Linked DNA regions of Endozoicomonas sp. GU-1. The protein of the gene in region 1 interacts with the protein of each later gene in a pairwise test. Links are inferred from orthologs where the notes say so. Each region holds a gene or a part of one and is shown on either strand. Other genes may lie near its edges.

Region 1 (8,790 bases):
CACGGCAACTTTTTTATTGATAAAAACCGACAACAGTTGTCACTGATGTCAAGACAAATGGAGTGAAAACAGCGGCGGTGCTATGATAAGCGCTGATCCTTACGGACCTACCCTTCAGGTCAAGTTGATCAGGCAGATCAAAGCCACAAACAACCACGGTAAGCCACTTTATCCATGCAACTTTTTTCACAACTTAAACAAATCCTGCAAACCCTATGATGCCAGGTACCGGAATGTACAGTTTTACAACAGCAATGGCTGTCCTGGTGCTTGGAGGCACACTTATTTTCTGGCTCATGCGTAACAGAAATCGGTCAAAACGCCACCGGCCCACATTTGATGTAACGGGCGACCCGCAGAAAACCGTTATCCCCCGGGATAAACATCCGGTTTCCCGTCGCTACATCAACGACAATGCGCTCAAAGTGATTAACCGGTTAACCAGCCAGGGCTATGAAGCTTATCTGGTGGGGGGGTGTATCCGCGATCTGTATCTTGATCTTCACCCCAAGGACTTTGATGTCGCGACCAATGCCAGTCCTGAAGACGTCCGCAGGCTGTTTCGTAATTCCAGACTGATTGGCCGACGTTTCAAACTGGTTCATGTGCTGTTCGGTCGTGAAATGATTGAGGTAGCCACTTTCCGTGCCAACCATGAACAGCACCATGGTCAGGAAAAGTCCCGCCACTCGGAATCCGGAAGAATTCTTCGGGATAACGTTTATGGCACCATGGAAGACGATGCCATGCGCCGGGACTTTACCGTTAATGCCCTTTACTACGATGGTCGTGACTTCAGTGTGGTGGATTTCTGCAACGGGGTTGACGACATTCGCACCGGTACCCTGCGACTGATTGGTGACCCGGTTACCCGTTACCATGAAGACCCGGTTCGCATGCTCAGGGCCATTCGCTTTGCGGCCAAACTCAACTTCACAATGGCACCGGAAACCGAGCAACCCATTCGGGATCTTGGGCAGTTGTTGCACGATATTCCAGCTGCACGATTGTTTGATGAGGTTCTGAAGCTGCTGCAGTCCGGTCAGGGTGTACGTACGTTTGAATTACTGCAGGAATACCAGTTGTTTGGTCCACTGTTTCCAGCAACAGCGCATTGCTTGCACGAACAGGACAGACTTGCCGGTCACCTGATTATTGAAGCCTTGAAAAGTACCGACAAACGCGTCAGACAGAATCGTCCTGTGACACCAGCGTTCCTGTTCGCCGCACTTTTATGGGCACCCATGAGGCGAATGGCCAGAGAGCTTATGGACCAGGGTATTCCGCCTGTTCCGGCATTCCAGCAGGCTTCCATGACGGTGATCACGAACCAGTGTCATCACACCGCGATTCCCCGCCGGTTCTCGATGATGGTTCGTGATATCTGGGATCTGCAGATTCGACTGGAACGCAGACAACCGAAACTGATTGAAACCTTGCTGGAGCACCCCAAATTTCGTGCGGCCTATGACTTCCTGGTACTCCGGGAGCAAGCCGGTGAAAACCTGTCGGCGGCCGGTCAATGGTGGACAGAAATACAGGAACTGGATGAACATGGCCGTCATGCCATGATCCGGTCGCTTACCAGCCATGGCGGGCAGAAAAAGCAGGGCACTAAACGCAGACGGCGCAGGCGCAAGCCTCGCAGTGGTGATGCCTCGTCAGCACATCAGTCTGGAGAGTCCTGATGGCAGAAACCGCTTATGTGGCACTGGGTAGTAACCTTGAGCAACCAGACCTGCAGTTGCAGCGTGCTGTGGATGACATTGACAGTATGCCTCAAATAACGGTTGCCGCCTGTTCCAGGCTCTACCGGAGTGACCCGGTTGGCCCCCCCGGCCAGCCCGATTACTGCAATGCGGTGGTGGCTGTGAATACCACATTGGCACCGCTCAGGCTGCTGGATGCCCTGCAGTCGATAGAAAACGCCCATGGTCGTGTGCGCTCGGTACGCTGGGGACCGAGGACTCTGGATCTGGATATCATTCTGTTTGGCAACCGGTGTATTGAGTCAGAACGACTGACCGTTCCTCACTATCAGATGCGGGTTCGCAATTTTGTGCTGTGCCCGCTGCTGGATGTTGCACCGGATCTTGAACTTCCGGATGGTACTCTATTGCAGGTAATGGTGGATGAACTAGGGTACCAGGGGCTGAATGTTATTGCTGACCGTTATCCATGGTTTTAACCGTCTGGCTTTGCAAACCCGCACTCTGGAAACAGGGCGGCCTGACCGTTGCGCCAAGCCCTTAACTGACAAGCATTCACACTTCTCGTATAATCCGCGACAGCAATTAATCAAGGTCTTTACCCATGGCTAAAGTCACCCTAAGTATCCTGTCCGAGATGAAAAAAACGGGTGAGAAATTCACCTGCCTGACGGCCTACGATTCCACCCAGGCTCACCTGGCCAGCAGTCAGGGCGTGGCAGTGATACTGGTTGGTGACTCCCTTGGCAATGTCTGTCAGGGACAAACCAGTACGGTTCCTGTTACTGTGGACGACATGTGTTATCACACCCGCTGTGTCAGTAACAAAGCGGGCGACTCCCTGTTAATGGCCGACCTGCCGTTCGCTTCCTACACCAATGAGCAACAGGCGCTGACCAACGCAACCCGTCTTATGCAGGCGGGTGCTGAAATGGTCAAGCTGGAAGGTGAAGCCTGGCTGGCACCTATTGTTACCCGCCTGCGTGAGCAGGGTATCCCTTCCTGCGTCCACCTTGGTCTGACACCACAGTCAGTGCATGTTCTGGGTGGCTACAAAGTTCAGGGTCGGGATGAAGCCCGTGCCAACGCCATGATTGCAGCCGCCATCGGGTTGGAAAAGGCCGGTGCCGCCATTCTGGTGCTGGAGTGCGTACCTTCGGCGCTGGCCCGGGAAATCACCCGTGCCGTTCAGATTCCGGTGATTGGTATTGGTGCCGGTGCTGACACGGACGGCCAGGTTCTGGTGATATACGACATGCTGAATATGACCGCCGGACGCAAACCCAAATTCGTAAAAAACTTTATGGCTGAAGGTGGTTCTGCCCAGGATGCTGTTGCTGCCTACGTCAAAGAAGTCAAGAACGGCACATTCCCGGGTCCGGAACACGGATTCGACTAAACGGAAAGTATCCATCATGCAAACTGTACACTCTATTGCTGAAGTTCAGGATATCGTTGGCACCCGTAAATCGGCTGGCCTGCGCATTGGCTTTGTACCGACCATGGGTAACCTGCACGGTGGGCACCTGACCCTGGTGGAAAAAGCCAAAGAAAGCTGCGACTTTGTGGTGGTGAGTATCTATGTAAACCCCTTGCAGTTTGGCCCCAACGAGGACTATGACTCCTATCCACGCACCATGGAGCAGGACCAGCAGCTGCTGATGGATCACGGTGTTGATTTGCTCTATGCCGCCAGCACCCATGAAATCTATCCGGAAGGCAGCGAAAACCATACCCATGTGAGTGTCGATGTGCTGGACGGTATGCACTGCGGAAATACCCGGCCCGGTTTCTTCCGGGGCATTGCCACGGTGGTCACCAAGCTGTTCAACATTGTGCGCCCGGATATCGCGGTATTTGGCGAGAAAGATTTCCAGCAGCTGACCATCATTCGCAAAATGGTGCAGGATATGGTGATGCCAGTTGAGATTCTCGGTGCCTCAATCGCCCGGGAGCCAACCGGCCTGGCCATGAGTTCACGCAATGGCTACCTGACCCCACAAGAGCGCGGAGAGATAGCACCTGCTCTTTATCGCTGCCTGACACAAGCCAGAGACGCGATTCAGGCGGGCGAAACCGACTTTGACCTGCTGCGCAGAAATGCGTTTGCCCACATGGCCCAGGCCGGGTTCAAGCCGGATTACTTTAATATCTGCAATCCACAAACCCTGCTGCCCGCTACCCATAATGAGCAGTCACTGGTTATTCTTGCTGCTGGTTATTTAGGCAAAGCCCGATTGATTGATAATATTTACTTCAATCGATCATCTTAAGGTAGATATCAAACTACACTTCTGTCTTTTATCATTCCAGAAGACGACCAAACACTATGGCCAGGCTTTGAACCCCTCTACCGTCTCCAATCACAGAAACGATGGAGTACCAGGCATGACCTTTTCTGGCCCGGGTTCTGTCACATTTGCCGCACCAACAGCGCTAAGGAGCTGTCTGGAAATAACTTCCCTATTTTCGTTGCCTGACTCCGTTCGGACTGAGCTTGTCGAAGTTCGGTGGCACGACCCTTCGATACTTCGACAAGCTCAGCACTCAGGGTGAACGGAAATCGGGAACTTATTAAAAGACAATTCCTAAGCGGCTGTCCGGAAATTGCATTTTCATAGCAAAAAAAGCCCCATGTAATTCAAACTATTCTTACCACTGCCATAAAACTGGCTACCGTTATCAAACCCCTATTAACGCTTTTACCGATGTAGAAAAAAGAAATACTCAAACATCACTGACCTGTTTGCTTCTTTGTGTTTGCCCTGTAAGGCAATGGATTAATATCTCCGTAAACAATTTTATGAGGTAATGATTTTGATACGGCAATCAGGCGTAAACCCGGTAGGCATGGCCATCGACCCGCAACCTGTAACAACCTCCACTACAGAACCGGAGGGTCGATGGAGAGGGTGGGAGGTGATCCAATCGGGGGCTAGTGCATTTGTTCGGTCACTGCACCCCTTGTATGATCCACTCAATAGCCACCGCCATCTGCCAGTGCAGGATGTTGCCGACTCTGCTGCTGGCATTGATCCTTGGGGCGTTGTTGGCCAGAACAATAATTTTCATCAGTTCACTGCACTGGCAGGACGGGCGATAGCAGCCTATTCCGGCATGCCTTCAGAAATCAATAGTCTGCTGAGCTATCTTGCCAACCTGGCGGCTGTGGGCCGGTTTGCCAGCGATCAGCTGAATGCGTTCAATGCTTGCGGCGGTTCGATACCTGAGCCTGGCACACACAGGGAAAAGACACCGGACGAGACTTTGGAAAACACGAAAGGCAAAGCCAGAAAAGCCTCACAGAACCTACGACACCAGTATGATAAATCCGCCGCCCCAACGCTACGGGCCAGCCAGTTGCCAAACACACCCTTGGCACTGGGGGCTCTGGTCGGCCTGTCCGCGGTCGGTGCGGCATCAGCATCCGCCTCTGACTGGATTAACGTGACGGATGCCAAGACCCTGGGCGATATCTGCCATGATGCGAAATTCCCATGTGACAAAGATTATCGCCTGATTGATGATATCGACGGTAGCCAATTGCCCCGGTCCATTGGGGGTAAATACAAATACAATGGTTTCACCGGCAAGTTGGACGGCAATTATCGTACTATTGGCAATTTATCGAAGTGCCTGGTAAAACACCTGTCCGCTAGGGGCCGTATCGAGAATCTGACCCTTAGTGATGCCAATATAAAAACCTCACCGGATTCGGTCGGGGTAGTGGCTTGTGAAATGTCTGACAACGCCATGATCAATAATATTCGGGTTGAACGTGCTCACGTTGCTACCAATAAAGAACACGTAGGCGCAGCTATTGGCGTGGGCAAAGTAAGCGTAGGAACTATTACTAACATGACTGCATTGAACTGCAAGGTGAAAACCGACAACACTGGTGCAGATGCTGGTATTGGGGCTGGATCGATGAGTGATGGAATCGTTAACAACACAATGGCGGTGAACTGTACTGTTGAAACAAAGGGAAGCTCAGCAAATGCCGGTATTGGGGCGGGATCTCAGAGTGATAAAGGAACGGTTACAAGCACGACAGCGTTGAACTGCACGGTGAAAACCGAGAACACTCATGCAAATGCTGGTATTGGGGTGGGATCTCAGAGTGATAAAGGAACGGTTACAGACACGACAGCGTTGAGCTGCACGGTGAAAACCGACAACACTTATGCAGATGCTGGTATTGGGGCTGGATCATCGACGGGGGGGGGGGGAACCGTTAACAACACAATGGCGGTGAACTGTACTGTTGAAACAAAGGGAACATCAGCAAGTGCCGGTATTGGGGTGGGATCTCAGCGTGATAAAGGAACGGTTACAGACACGACAGCGTTGAGCTGCACGGTGAAAACCGACAACTCTTATGCAGATGCTGGTATTGGGGCTGGATCATCGACGGGTGGTGGAATCGTTAACAACACAATGGCGGTGAACTGTCATGTTGAAACAATGGGAGAATCAGCATACGCCGGTATTGGCAAAGGAAACCTTTATGGAAAAGCAAGTATCGCCAACACCAGGGTGTTCTATAGCACCGTTAAAAGTGAAAATGCCGCTGTGGATATCTTCAGAGGATCTAACCCTGTTATTTGTAATGTCATTGTTAATGACGAACAACGAAGCACTGCCAAGGGGTGTGACTATTGGCAGAATAATGATGTCTGTGGAACTATTGCCCACGACTTGGCAAAACTAAAGCACCAAATCGATAATTATTGTCCTAACACAACAATTGGGCCCAAGGTGCAAAAAATGACCATCTTCGACCCGGGTTCTGCTACATTTGCCGCACCAACACCGCCAATGGCATCATCAAGCCCTGCCGTTATAGCTTTTATCGCCATCGTGGGCACGGTGATTTTTGTGCTGGTCTATGTCGCCTACCGCTCTTACAGCCAAAGGTCATCGACTAATGCTGGTCGTAACCGCGCGGAACCCATGGTGCCCCCAGCCAGCGGCCACCCCCGTGCTGAGGGACAGCTGCCTACTCCTCCCCGGGATCGTTACCAACCGGTGCCGTTCAGGCCGAGGAACACGAGACCGCTGCCTGCTCCTCCCCGGGATCATTACCAACCGTTGTCGTTCAGGCCGAGGAACACAAGACCGCTGCCTGCTCCCCCAGACCATTACCAACCGTTAACGTTCAGACAAGGGAACACGGCAACAGGGGACAGCAATCCTCCCGTGGGTAATGAAAAAGAACCCGCCCCCCCTGACATCCCTGTGTACTTAGAACTGACCGAGTATGAATCCATCGATAACCATGGTGAACCGGTAGGTAGGCAACAGATAGCAGAAGCCTCATGCGAACAAAGGGAAAGAGATAAAAAATCCCCTGCTCACAGCCATGCCATGAACCCAGCCTTTTCCAATGCTTTCTACATGAATTTTCAGTGAGGCCAACGCGCGGTGAAAGCGATTATTCCAGCGCATAGTCTTCAGCCACTCAAGTGGGTCAATACCCAGGCGCTCCAGGATAGGCGGAACATCGTCAGTTATACGACCACAGTTGCCTTTGCGGATAATTCGGCCAGACCAGTCGACCAGTTCAAAGTAGCTACTGAGTGGGTATGGAATAGCCTGTTCGGGGTGTGACTGGTCAATAGAGAGGTTATCATGCAAGCAACAACAGCCAAGGTGTACGATGGCGGCTGTGCAAGCCAGGTGGCTGGCAGTTCTGTTAATGCGCCCCAAAGTGACGCTGTCAGTGGGCAGAAACCCTCGCTTCCCAAGCCACAAAATTACGGTACATGGACAGTTGAGCGCCGTTGCCCACTGGATATGCAGTCAAGTTCTTGCTGTGGGGGGGGCCCTCGTTATCGGGAAAGTGTCATCAAGGCTCTTGCAGAGTATCAATTACTGCCTGAAACGCCGACAAAATCGGTGAGTGGTGTAAGCGAACAGGGGGATTGATATTAGGTTGATAGATTTGAATTTGAACCACAAAGGCACAGAGACACAAAGAAAAGATTTCTTTTTTCTTCCTTTGTGACTTTGTGCCTTTGTGGTGAAAGTCTTTTTATATAATCGATAGGGTTGACTCGTATCATGCTAACTATTTTCCCGCTATCAATAAGTAAGGTATATTCCCCACCTTTCTTATCCAGCCCACCTTCCATCCTTATCTAATGAGGCAAGACAGTGATTAACTCAACTGCTCTGGATCATCTGCCCGCATCCAAAGATCTGGCGGCGCTGCAACAGCAAATGGCCAATATTCATCTGCGCAGCCTGTTTGCTGAAGATCCAAACCGGTTTGACCGCTACAGCCTTGAAGCTGCTGGCCTGTTTCTTGATTACTCAAAGCATCTGATTAACGACGATGTCATGGCATCCCTGGTAACGCTGGCGGAGCAGGCCAATCTGGCACAAGCCCGTGACGCCATGTTTGCCGGTGACAAGATCAACTACACGGAAAAGCGTGCGGTGCTCCATACGGCACTGAGAAGCTTTGGTGATGCTCCGGTGATGGTGGATGGTGAAGACATCATGCCCGGGATCCGTGAAACCCGTGCCCGTATGCAGGCCATGACTGAACAGGTTCACTCCGGACAGTGGCTTGGCCATACCGGCAAGCCGATCAAACACATCGTGAATATTGGTATCGGTGGTTCTTACCTGGGGCTCAAAACCGCGATTAATGCCATGACTCCTTACCACGTTAAGGGTTTTGAGCATCACTTTGTGGCGAATATTGACCCTAACGAGTTGTCTGAAGTCTTGGGTAAAATCGATCCGGAAACCACGCTGTTTATCGTTGCCTCCAAGTCCTTTGGTACTCTGGAAACCCTGCAAAATGCCCAGGCGGCCAGAGCCTGGATGATTGCCCAGGGCTGTGCCGAGCAGGACATCCGTAAGCACTTTATGGCCATCTCCACCAACCTGAAAGCCATTGACCAGTTTGGTATTGCCCAGGAAAATACCCTGCCGCTGTGGGACTGGGTTGGCGGTCGCTACTCCCTCTGGTCCAGCATTGGCCTGTTGATTTCCATGGTGGTCGGCTACGACAACTTCGAGCGTCTGCTAAAAGGCGCTGAAGCCATGGACCAGCACTTCTGCACAGCTC
Region 2 (8,621 bases), 3.2 Mb from region 1 along the record:
GCCTTTGCCGGGAGCATGGTAAGTCAGTTGAGAATCGGCAATAACGGCAGCGCAGTCCTTTACATGTGTTCTGGCGTGAAGGGTGGTAAACAGCCAGCCACAGATGGTGGCCAACGCGGCAATACTGCCCCCAAAAGCGGTTCCTTTATCGTTGATATTGGGTGCCAGTGGGCAGCTGATCACTAATTCTCCATTCTTGAACTGATCAAAACTGACTTCCATAGTTTTCAGCAGAGGGATGTTGTCTTTTATCCAGGTGATAAGTTCTGGTGTAAAAAGGGATTCTGGTGTTGCCGTGTCCATATTGCAGGCCATCACTGTATCTAAATAACTATGATAAAAATAAAAAGCCCCTGAAAACAGGGGCTTTTGTGTCGATTAACGCAGCGGTTTATCAGCTGGCTTTGGCGATAATATCGTCAGCAGCCTTTTGATACGACTCTACCTGGTCAAAGTTGAGGTAGCGATAGACGTCACTCGCCATAGAGTCCAGGTTGCTGGCGTATGCCATATACTCTGCCACGGTCGGGATTTTGCCAAGAATGGCACCGACAGATGCCAGTTCAGCAGAACAGAGGTATACGTTAGCGCCATCCCCCAGACGGTTAGGGAAGTTACGGGTAGAGGTAGAGAGTACGGTTGCGCCTGGTTCTACCCGTGCCTGGTTACCCATACAGAGTGAACAGCCCGGGATTTCGGTCCGCACACCGTTGTCGTTGTAGATGTTGTAATAGCCTTCTTCTTCCAGCTGTGCCTTGTCCATTTTGGTGGGAGGCGACATCCAGAAGCGGGTCTTCAGTGGATCATGGTTCTGCTCCAGCAGTTTTCCGGCCGCACGGAAGTGGCCGATATTGGTCATACAGGAGCCCAGGAATACTTCATCGACCTTGTCACCGGCAACATCCGACAGTGTACGGGCATCGTCCGGGTCGTTTGGCGCACAGAGAATGGGTTCCTTGATGTCTGCCAGATCGATTTCGATTACCTCAGCGTATTCCGCATCGGCATCCGCACGCATCATGGTTGGGTTGGCCAGCCACTCCTCCATCTTACGGGCACGGCGTTCCAGAGTACGGGCATCACCATAACCTTCACTGATCATCCAGCGCAGCATGGTGATGTTGGACTTCAGATATTCAGTGATGGACTCTTCAGACAGGGTGATGGTACAGCCGGCAGCAGAGCGCTCAGCAGAAGCATCGGAGAGCTCAAAGGCCTGTTCAACGGTGAGGTTTTCCAGGCCTTCAATTTCCAGTACGCGGCCGGAGAAGGCATTTTTCTTACCTTTCTTCTCGACGGTCAAAAGGCCTTGCTTGATGCCGTAGAGTGGAATGGCGTGCACCAGATCACGCAGGGTAATGCCCGGCTGCATTTCACCTTTGAAGCGAACCAGAACAGACTCAGGCATATCCAATGGCATAACACCGGTTGCCGCCGCAAATGCTACAAGGCCTGAACCTGCAGGGAAAGAGATGCCCAGCGGGAAACGGGTGTGGGAGTCACCACCGGTACCCACGGTGTCTGGCAGCAGCATGCGGTTCAGCCAGCTATGGATGATGCCATCACCAGGGCGCAGGGCGACACCGCCCCGGTTCATGATGAAGTCCGGCAGGGTGTGGTGAGTTTCCACGTCCACTGGCTTTGGATAGGCGGCAGTGTGGCAGAAAGACTGCATAACCAGGTCAGAAGAGAAGCCCAGACAGGCCAGATCTTTCAATTCATCACGGGTCATTGGTCCGGTGGTGTCCTGAGAACCGACAGTGGTCATTTTGGGCTCACAGTACTGGCCAGGACGAACACCGGGCACACCGCAGGCTTTGCCGACCATTTTCTGGGCCAGCGTGAAACCATGGGTTGATTCTTTAGGGGGCTGCGGGCGACGGAATATGTCGGAATGGCCCAGATCCAGCGCCTCACGAGCCTTGTCCGTCAGTCCACGGCCAATGATCAGGTTGATACGGCCACCGGCCTGTACTTCGTCAAGAATAACGTCGGATTTGAAGGTGAACTCAGACAGAACTTCCCCGGACTCAGAGAGGATCTTGCCATCGTAGGGGCGAATTTCGATAACATCACCCATGTTTAACTGATCCACCGGGGCTTCAAACACCAGGGCACCGGCATCTTCCATGGTGTTGAAGAAAATAGGGGCTACCTTGCTGCCAATGCAGATACCGCCAGCACGCTTGTTGGGCACACCGGGGGATATCATCACCAAAGAACCACAGTACCGAGTTGGTGGCAGACTTACGGGAAGAGCCGGTACCGACAACGTCACCCACGAAAGCAACCGGCAGGCCTTTGCTCTTGATGGCTTCAATTTGCTCAAGCGGGCCGGTAACGCCGTGTTCTTCAGGCTCAAGACCATCACGGGTCATCTTGTAGGCAGCACGAGCATGCAGTGGAATATCCGGGCGAGACCAGGCGTCAGGGGCAGGGGACAGATCATCGGTATTGGTTTCACCGGTCACCTTGAATACCGCCACCTTGATGGTTTCAGGCACAGCATCACGCCCGGTAAACCATTCTGCTTCAGCCCAGGATTTCAGCACGGCCTGGGCATTGGCATTGCCATCTTTGGCTTTTTCTTCCACATCGTGGAAAGAGTCAAACACCAGCAGGGTTTTTTTCAGCTGTTCAGCGGCAAGTTCACCCAGCTCGGTGCTGTCCAGAAGGGCTATCAGGGTTTCGATATTGTAACCACCCAGCATCATGCCCAGCAGCTCAACGGCTTTCTTGCTGTCCACCAGTGGGGATTCAGCTTCGCCCTTGACGAGGGCGGAGAGGAATCCGGCTTTTACATAGGCTGCTTCATCAACGCCGGGGGGAATACGATTTTCAAGGAGGTCCAGAATATATTGTTCTTCACCGGCTGGTGGATTTTTCAGCAGTTCAATCAGGCCTGACACCTGTTCTGCATTCAGCGGCTTTGGTGGGACACCTTCTTGGGCACGCTCTTCGACGTGTTTTCTGTAGGCTTCTAACACGAGTTCTACCCTCATCATCTGTGGCAGGCTCTTGGGCGATCCTTCGACAAACCTTTATGATCTTATGGGTCCGTCAGACGTTCCAAGGAAATCTTTACCAGTAGCACTGGTGGCGCGGGCAGTATAGCGAAAGGTGCCTGTCAAGTTAAGTAAAGACCGTAATAGCCACTATTTTTTCTGTGAATGGCTGTTTCGGTATTTGTGATTTACGCAGGCAGCATCTGAAGAAGCCGAAATGGCCTCTTCAGGTGGAATTGACAAAAAGTCAGGATTCTATGATTTCGTAGCAGGGCTGGTAGTGGCTTCCGGGCAGTTTCATCCGGTGCTGATCAACAAACGATTGCAGAAGGTTGTCCATCTGTTGCATCAGGCCCGGTTCACCACTGAGTTTATAAGGGCCATGCTCACGAATCAGGTTTACACCGTCTTCCTTGATATTTCCGGCAACAATGCCCGACATAACACGACGGAGGTTGGCTGCCAGCTGGTGGGCCGGGAGATTGCTGTGCAGTTCCTGGCTGGCCATGTTTTCATGGGTGGGCTCGAAAGGCTGCTGGAACTCCTGGTCAATCTTTAACAGCCAGTTAAAGTAGTAGGCATCCCCGTGTCGACGACGGAAGCGGGTTACTTTTTCCAGGCCCCGGGCCATGATCGTGGCAACCCTGGCTGGATCATTGACGATGATCTGGTACTTTTCCTGCGCCTCTTTGCCCAGTGTATTGCCAATGAAGTTGTCAATCTGTTCAAAGTAAGCTTCCGACCCGGCGGGACCTGTCAGGATCATGGTCAGGGGAATGTCTTTATTGTCCGGGTGCAGGAGAATACCGATCAGGTAAAGAATCTCTTCACAGGTTCCCGGTCCACCCGGAAACACAATGATGCCATGCCCCAGACGGACAAAGGCTTCCAGGCGTTTTTCGATATCGGGCAGGATAACCAGCTCATTGACAATCGGGTTAGGAGACTCGGCAGCAATAATGCCAGGCTCGGTCAGGCCAATAAAACGACCATGACTGATCCGTTGCTTGGCATGGCCAATGTAGGCACCTTTCATCGGCCCCTTCATCGCACCGGGACCGCAGCCGGTACAGATATTCATTCTTCTGAGGCCCAGCTGATAACCGACCAGTTTCGTGTATTCATATTCATCACGGCCAATGGAGTGTCCACCCCAGCAGACCACGATATTGGGCGTCTGTTTGGTGATAAAGGCGTTGGCATTTCTGAGTACCTCAAACACCAGGTGGGTGATGTCGGATGAACTTCCGTGATCGAAACGCTTGTCGCTGGTGATCAGGGACGAAACATAGAGAATATCCCTGAGCACGGAAAACAGGTTTTCCCTGACACCCCGGATCAGTTTTTTATCAGCAAATGCAGATGCGGGTGCATTGATCAGTTCAAGTTTCAGTCCTCGGTGTTCCTGAACAATGCGGATATCAAATTCGGAGTAGGTTTGTAACAGCTCTTCTGCGCTGTCACCTTCCATCTCATCACTTAACACAGCCAGGGCGCACTGACGGAACAGGCGATGCAGGCCAGCTTTGGTATTATCCTGAAGAATATTGACTTCCCGGCTGGACAGTACTCGCATGGAGCCTACCGGGTTAACAATGGCGGAGACTACATTAGGTTTACTCATTATGCCCCCTTAAAGGATGGTGTTCGGTGTCTGACAGCATTTTTTAGGTGGTTATGGCAGTAATGGATGCTGGTCAGGACAAAAATATATTTAACTAACTATCGGATCCTGTGGGTTGAAATCGAGTGAAAATTACCGTTTTTACTGATTGAGAAAATTAAAATTCCTATTGCAATAAGCAAATTATACCGGTTTTGGTCGCTTATGATCAGTCTTGACGGAATGATGCCGCTCTGACAAATTGGCAGAGATGCCACAAACGCCTTTGCCTTTTTGTTGAATGTTGACTGGTATTTTCTGTTTTCGATTACCAATAGCTTGATATAAGATGTTGCCACAATAATAAATGAATGACAGATAACAGGAGATCTCGATGCCTGGTCAGCAAGAGGTGGAAGCGTCTGTGGAAAGCGTGGTGGTGGTTGATGACCATAATTTTGTTCTCGGGTCCGTTCCCAGGGGGAAGATGCGAGAAGAAGCACTTTGCCACAGGGCAACCTATATTTTTGTCTTCAATTCAGCAGGGCAGCTGTATGTTCAGGAGAGGACCCTGAATAAGGATATTTATCCGGGCTACTTTGATCCCGCTACAGGGGGCGTGGTTACCGAAGGGGAAAGCTACGATCAGGCGGCTGAACGGGAGTTGGCTGAGGAGCTTGGTATCGAGAATGTGCCCATCACTTCGCATTTTCACTTTTTTTTCCATAATGATGATTGTCAGGTCTGGGGCAGGGTCTACAGCTGTTATTATGATGGTCCTTTGACCCTGCAAGAAGAAGAGGTTGCCAGTGTGGTGCTGGAATCACCGGACGAGGTGCTGGCGAACCGCAACCACCGCAATTATACGCCAGACAGTCTGGTTGCTCTTGAGAGGCTGGTTCACTGTCTCAAAACATTCTGATGTAGGCCAACGTGTTTGGCGACGATAGGTAGTGTATGTTTACAGGTATTGTGAAGGGATTTTTTCCGGTTGGTCGAATTGAAACGTTCAACGAACTGAATCGTATTACTGTGCTGTTGCCGTCCACATTGCTGGAAGGCCTGGAAACCGGAGCCAGTATTGCAGTGAATGGATGCTGTTTGACAGTTACTTCTTTTGACCGGGAAAGTGTCACTTTCGATGTGATGAAAGAGACCCTGAGGGTTACTAACCTGGGGGCGCTGGGGGAAGGTGATAAAGTCAATATTGAAAGAGCTGCACGCTTTGGTGACGAAATTGGCGGGCATCTTCTCTCTGGTCATATTCACGATACTGTTGAGATTTGTGACATTAAGCAGGAAGAAAACAATGTGACAGTGTTCTTTCAATTTGCTTCTGAATGGCAAGACTATATTCTGCCTAAAGGCTATGTGTCTCTGAATGGCTGTAGTTTGACTATTGGTGAGAAGGTTGAGGGGGGGCGCTTTTGTATCCATCTTATTCCGGAAACCTTAAGAATGACGTCATTTGGTACAGCGGAAGTTGGCGATAGAGTTAACCTGGAAATAGACAGCCAGACACAGGCGATTGTCACTACGGTGAAAAGATATCTGGAATCAACCAGGTTATGATATGTGTGGTGATATAGTTCTCTGAACCTTTTTATGCTGTCGCAGGGTTGCAATTTCTTGAGATACAACCCTGTGTCGTTCCGGTATCTGTTTCTTCATTATTTTTCTGCTATTTTAAAAAACTTTAATATGATTATTACGTCTTATATATCATTTGAAAAAATTTGCCGCACGGCCCAGAATGAAAGTGCTCACTAGCGTGTCCAAACGGGATTAGATCCCGCTGCTATTGTAAGAGTGATTAAGAAAGCGCCACCTGATCGGGTGGCGTTTTTTATTTACAGCAGAGTACGGTTGGCTCTACTTACTTTTTCCTTTGCTTTTGCTGACCGCTGGGAATGCAACTTTATAGACGTCATCGTACTGGCTGGCAAAATGTACAGAGATGCCTTCACGGATGTAATCCGGTAGCTCATCAAAGTCTCTGCGGTTATCTTCCGGAAGAACCAGGTTCATAATTCCCTGCCGTCGGGCAGCAATCACCTTTTCTCTGATACCGCCCACAGGCAATACTTTGCCTGTCAGGGTCAGCTCTCCGGTCATTGCCAGATTTTTCAGGGGTTTAATGCCTTTGGCCAGAGAGATTAAAGCGGTTGTCATGGTGACACCGGCACTGGGGCCATCTTTCGGGGTGGCACCTTCCGGAACATGGAGGTGTATAAATGCAGTTTTCAGAAAGTCTTCCTGAATACCCAGCTTTTTGGCGTGACTGGTGGTATAGCTGTATGAGATTTCAGCCGACTCTTTCATCACCTCACCCAGCTTGCCGGTCAGTTTAAAACCGGCTCTTTGCTGATGTATCAGGCAGGCTTCAACAGGGAGTGTAGCACCACCCATTGCGGTCCAGGCAAGACCGGTGACTATGCCAAGACCTTCCATGGTTTTTTCTTTACGAAAGTAGGGCGCGCCGAGAAAGTCTTCCAGGTTTTTAGCCGACACCGTCAGCTTGTGTTCATCATTTTCCAGGAATTTGACGACAACTTTGCGAATGATTTTTTGCAACAATTTCTCAAAGTGACGAACCCCTGCTTCCCGGGCATAACCATCAATAATTTTACGGAAGGTTGTATCTGAGATTCTAAGCTGGCTCTTTTTCAGTCCGGCTTTGTTCAGTTGTTTGGGCCATAAGTGATTCTTGGCTATCGCCACCTTCTCTTCGGTGATATAGCCGGACAGCCTGATGACATCCATTCGATCAAGCAGTGGTCCCGGGATAGTATCCAACTGATTGGCTGTGCAAATGAACAGGACTTTTGACAGATCAATTCTCATGTCCAGATAGTGGTCAAGAAACTCGCTGTTCTGCTCAGGATCCAATACCTCCAGCAGCGCAGATGCGGGATCACCGCGGAAGGACGCACCAATTTTATCAATCTCATCAAGCATGATGACCGGATTGGAGACTTCTACTTCCTTCAGTGCCTGAATCAGCTTTCCAGGCATCGCTCCAATATAAGTACGACGATGTCCTTTAATCTCAGCTTCATCTCTCATGCCGCCCAAACTGAAACGGTAAAATTCCGGTCCAGAGCTTTGGCGACGGACTTGCCAATAGAGGTTTTGCCCACACCCGGAGGGCCTACCAGCAACATAATGGAGCCGGATACTTCTTTCCGGTAAGCACCGACTGCCAGAAACTCAACAATGCGCTCTTTAACATCCTCAAGACCGTCATGGTCGGAACTGAGTACGTTTCTTGCGTGATGAAGATCGAGGTTATCTTCAGAGTACAGGCCAAAGGGGACCGATGTCGCCCAATCGAGGTAATTTCTGCAAACGGCGTATTCCGGGGAGCCGGTTTCCAGAATGGAAAGCTTTTTCAGCTCATCATCGATTTTACTCTTGGCACTTTCAGGGACGGTCAGCTTTGCCAGTCTCTGCTCGAACTGTTCAATCTCGGCAGTTCGGTCATCTTTCGATATGCCCAGCTCTTTTTGAATGACTTTAAGCTGTTCCTTCAGGAAGAACTCGCGCTGATGATTACTGATTTTCCGGTTAACTTCCGCATTGATTTCACTCTGAAGGCGGGCGACCTCCTGCTCTTTGCGAATCAGCACCAGTACCTTTTCCATTCTGCGTTGGACAGGAATGGTTTCCAGTACTTCCTGAAGCTCCTGTCCGGGAGCGGTGGTAATAGCCGCTGCAAAATCTGCCAGGGGGGAGGGGTCTTTGGGACTGAAGCGGTTCAGATAATTTTTCAGCTCCTCGCTGTACAGGGGATTCAGCGGGATAAGCTCTTTGATCGCCTGGATCAGTGCCAGTGCATAGGCTTTTACTTCATCGCTGTCGTCTTCAGGGGTGTCGATATAGTCGACCTGAACCAGGTAAGGAGGCCGGCGACGTAACCACTGTCGTATTCTGAAACGTTGCATTCCCAGGGCAATAAACTGAACCTGGTCATTGTCTGACACAATATTATGGATTTTGACAACGCAACCTAC

What was found.
Region 2: the proteins of panC (region 1) and yfcD interact in binary tests that used the Escherichia coli proteins (3 or more experiments, as listed by UniProt). The link is inferred for Endozoicomonas sp. GU-1 from one-to-one orthologs.

What each region holds. Positions count from the first base shown.
Region 1 is NZ_CP114771.1:4,198,157-4,206,946, forward strand. What follows is about bases 2,174-5,053. They hold panC (pantoate--beta-alanine ligase), read left to right. Parts: upstream 2,174-3,124; coding sequence 3,125-3,982; downstream 3,983-5,053. Other genes in these bases: folK (2-amino-4-hydroxy-6-hydroxymethyldihydropteridine diphosphokinase), read left to right, coding at 2,174-2,188; panB (3-methyl-2-oxobutanoate hydroxymethyltransferase), read left to right, coding at 2,314-3,108; O3276_RS17500 (ZmpA/ZmpB/ZmpC family metallo-endopeptidase-related protein), read left to right, coding at 4,521-5,053. Outside these bases: polynucleotide adenylyltransferase PcnB, read left to right, coding at 234-1,688; more of folK, read left to right, coding at 1,688-2,173; more of O3276_RS17500, read left to right, coding at 5,054-7,121; O3276_RS17505 (hypothetical protein), read left to right, coding at 7,341-7,637; pgi (glucose-6-phosphate isomerase), read left to right, coding at 7,866-8,790. UniProt on the Escherichia coli protein: Catalyzes the condensation of pantoate with beta-alanine in an ATP-dependent reaction via a pantoyl-adenylate intermediate.
Region 2 is NZ_CP114771.1:1,011,021-1,019,641, reverse strand. Bases 4,056-6,766 are described here. They hold yfcD (NUDIX hydrolase YfcD), read left to right. Parts: upstream 4,056-5,002; coding sequence 5,003-5,530; downstream 5,531-6,766. Other genes in these bases: O3276_RS03930 (riboflavin synthase subunit alpha), read left to right, coding at 5,566-6,180; ppnN (nucleotide 5'-monophosphate nucleosidase PpnN), read right to left, coding at 4,056-4,629. In the rest of the region: O3276_RS03950 (YiiD C-terminal domain-containing protein), read right to left, coding at 1-315; more of ppnN, read right to left, coding at 3,253-4,055.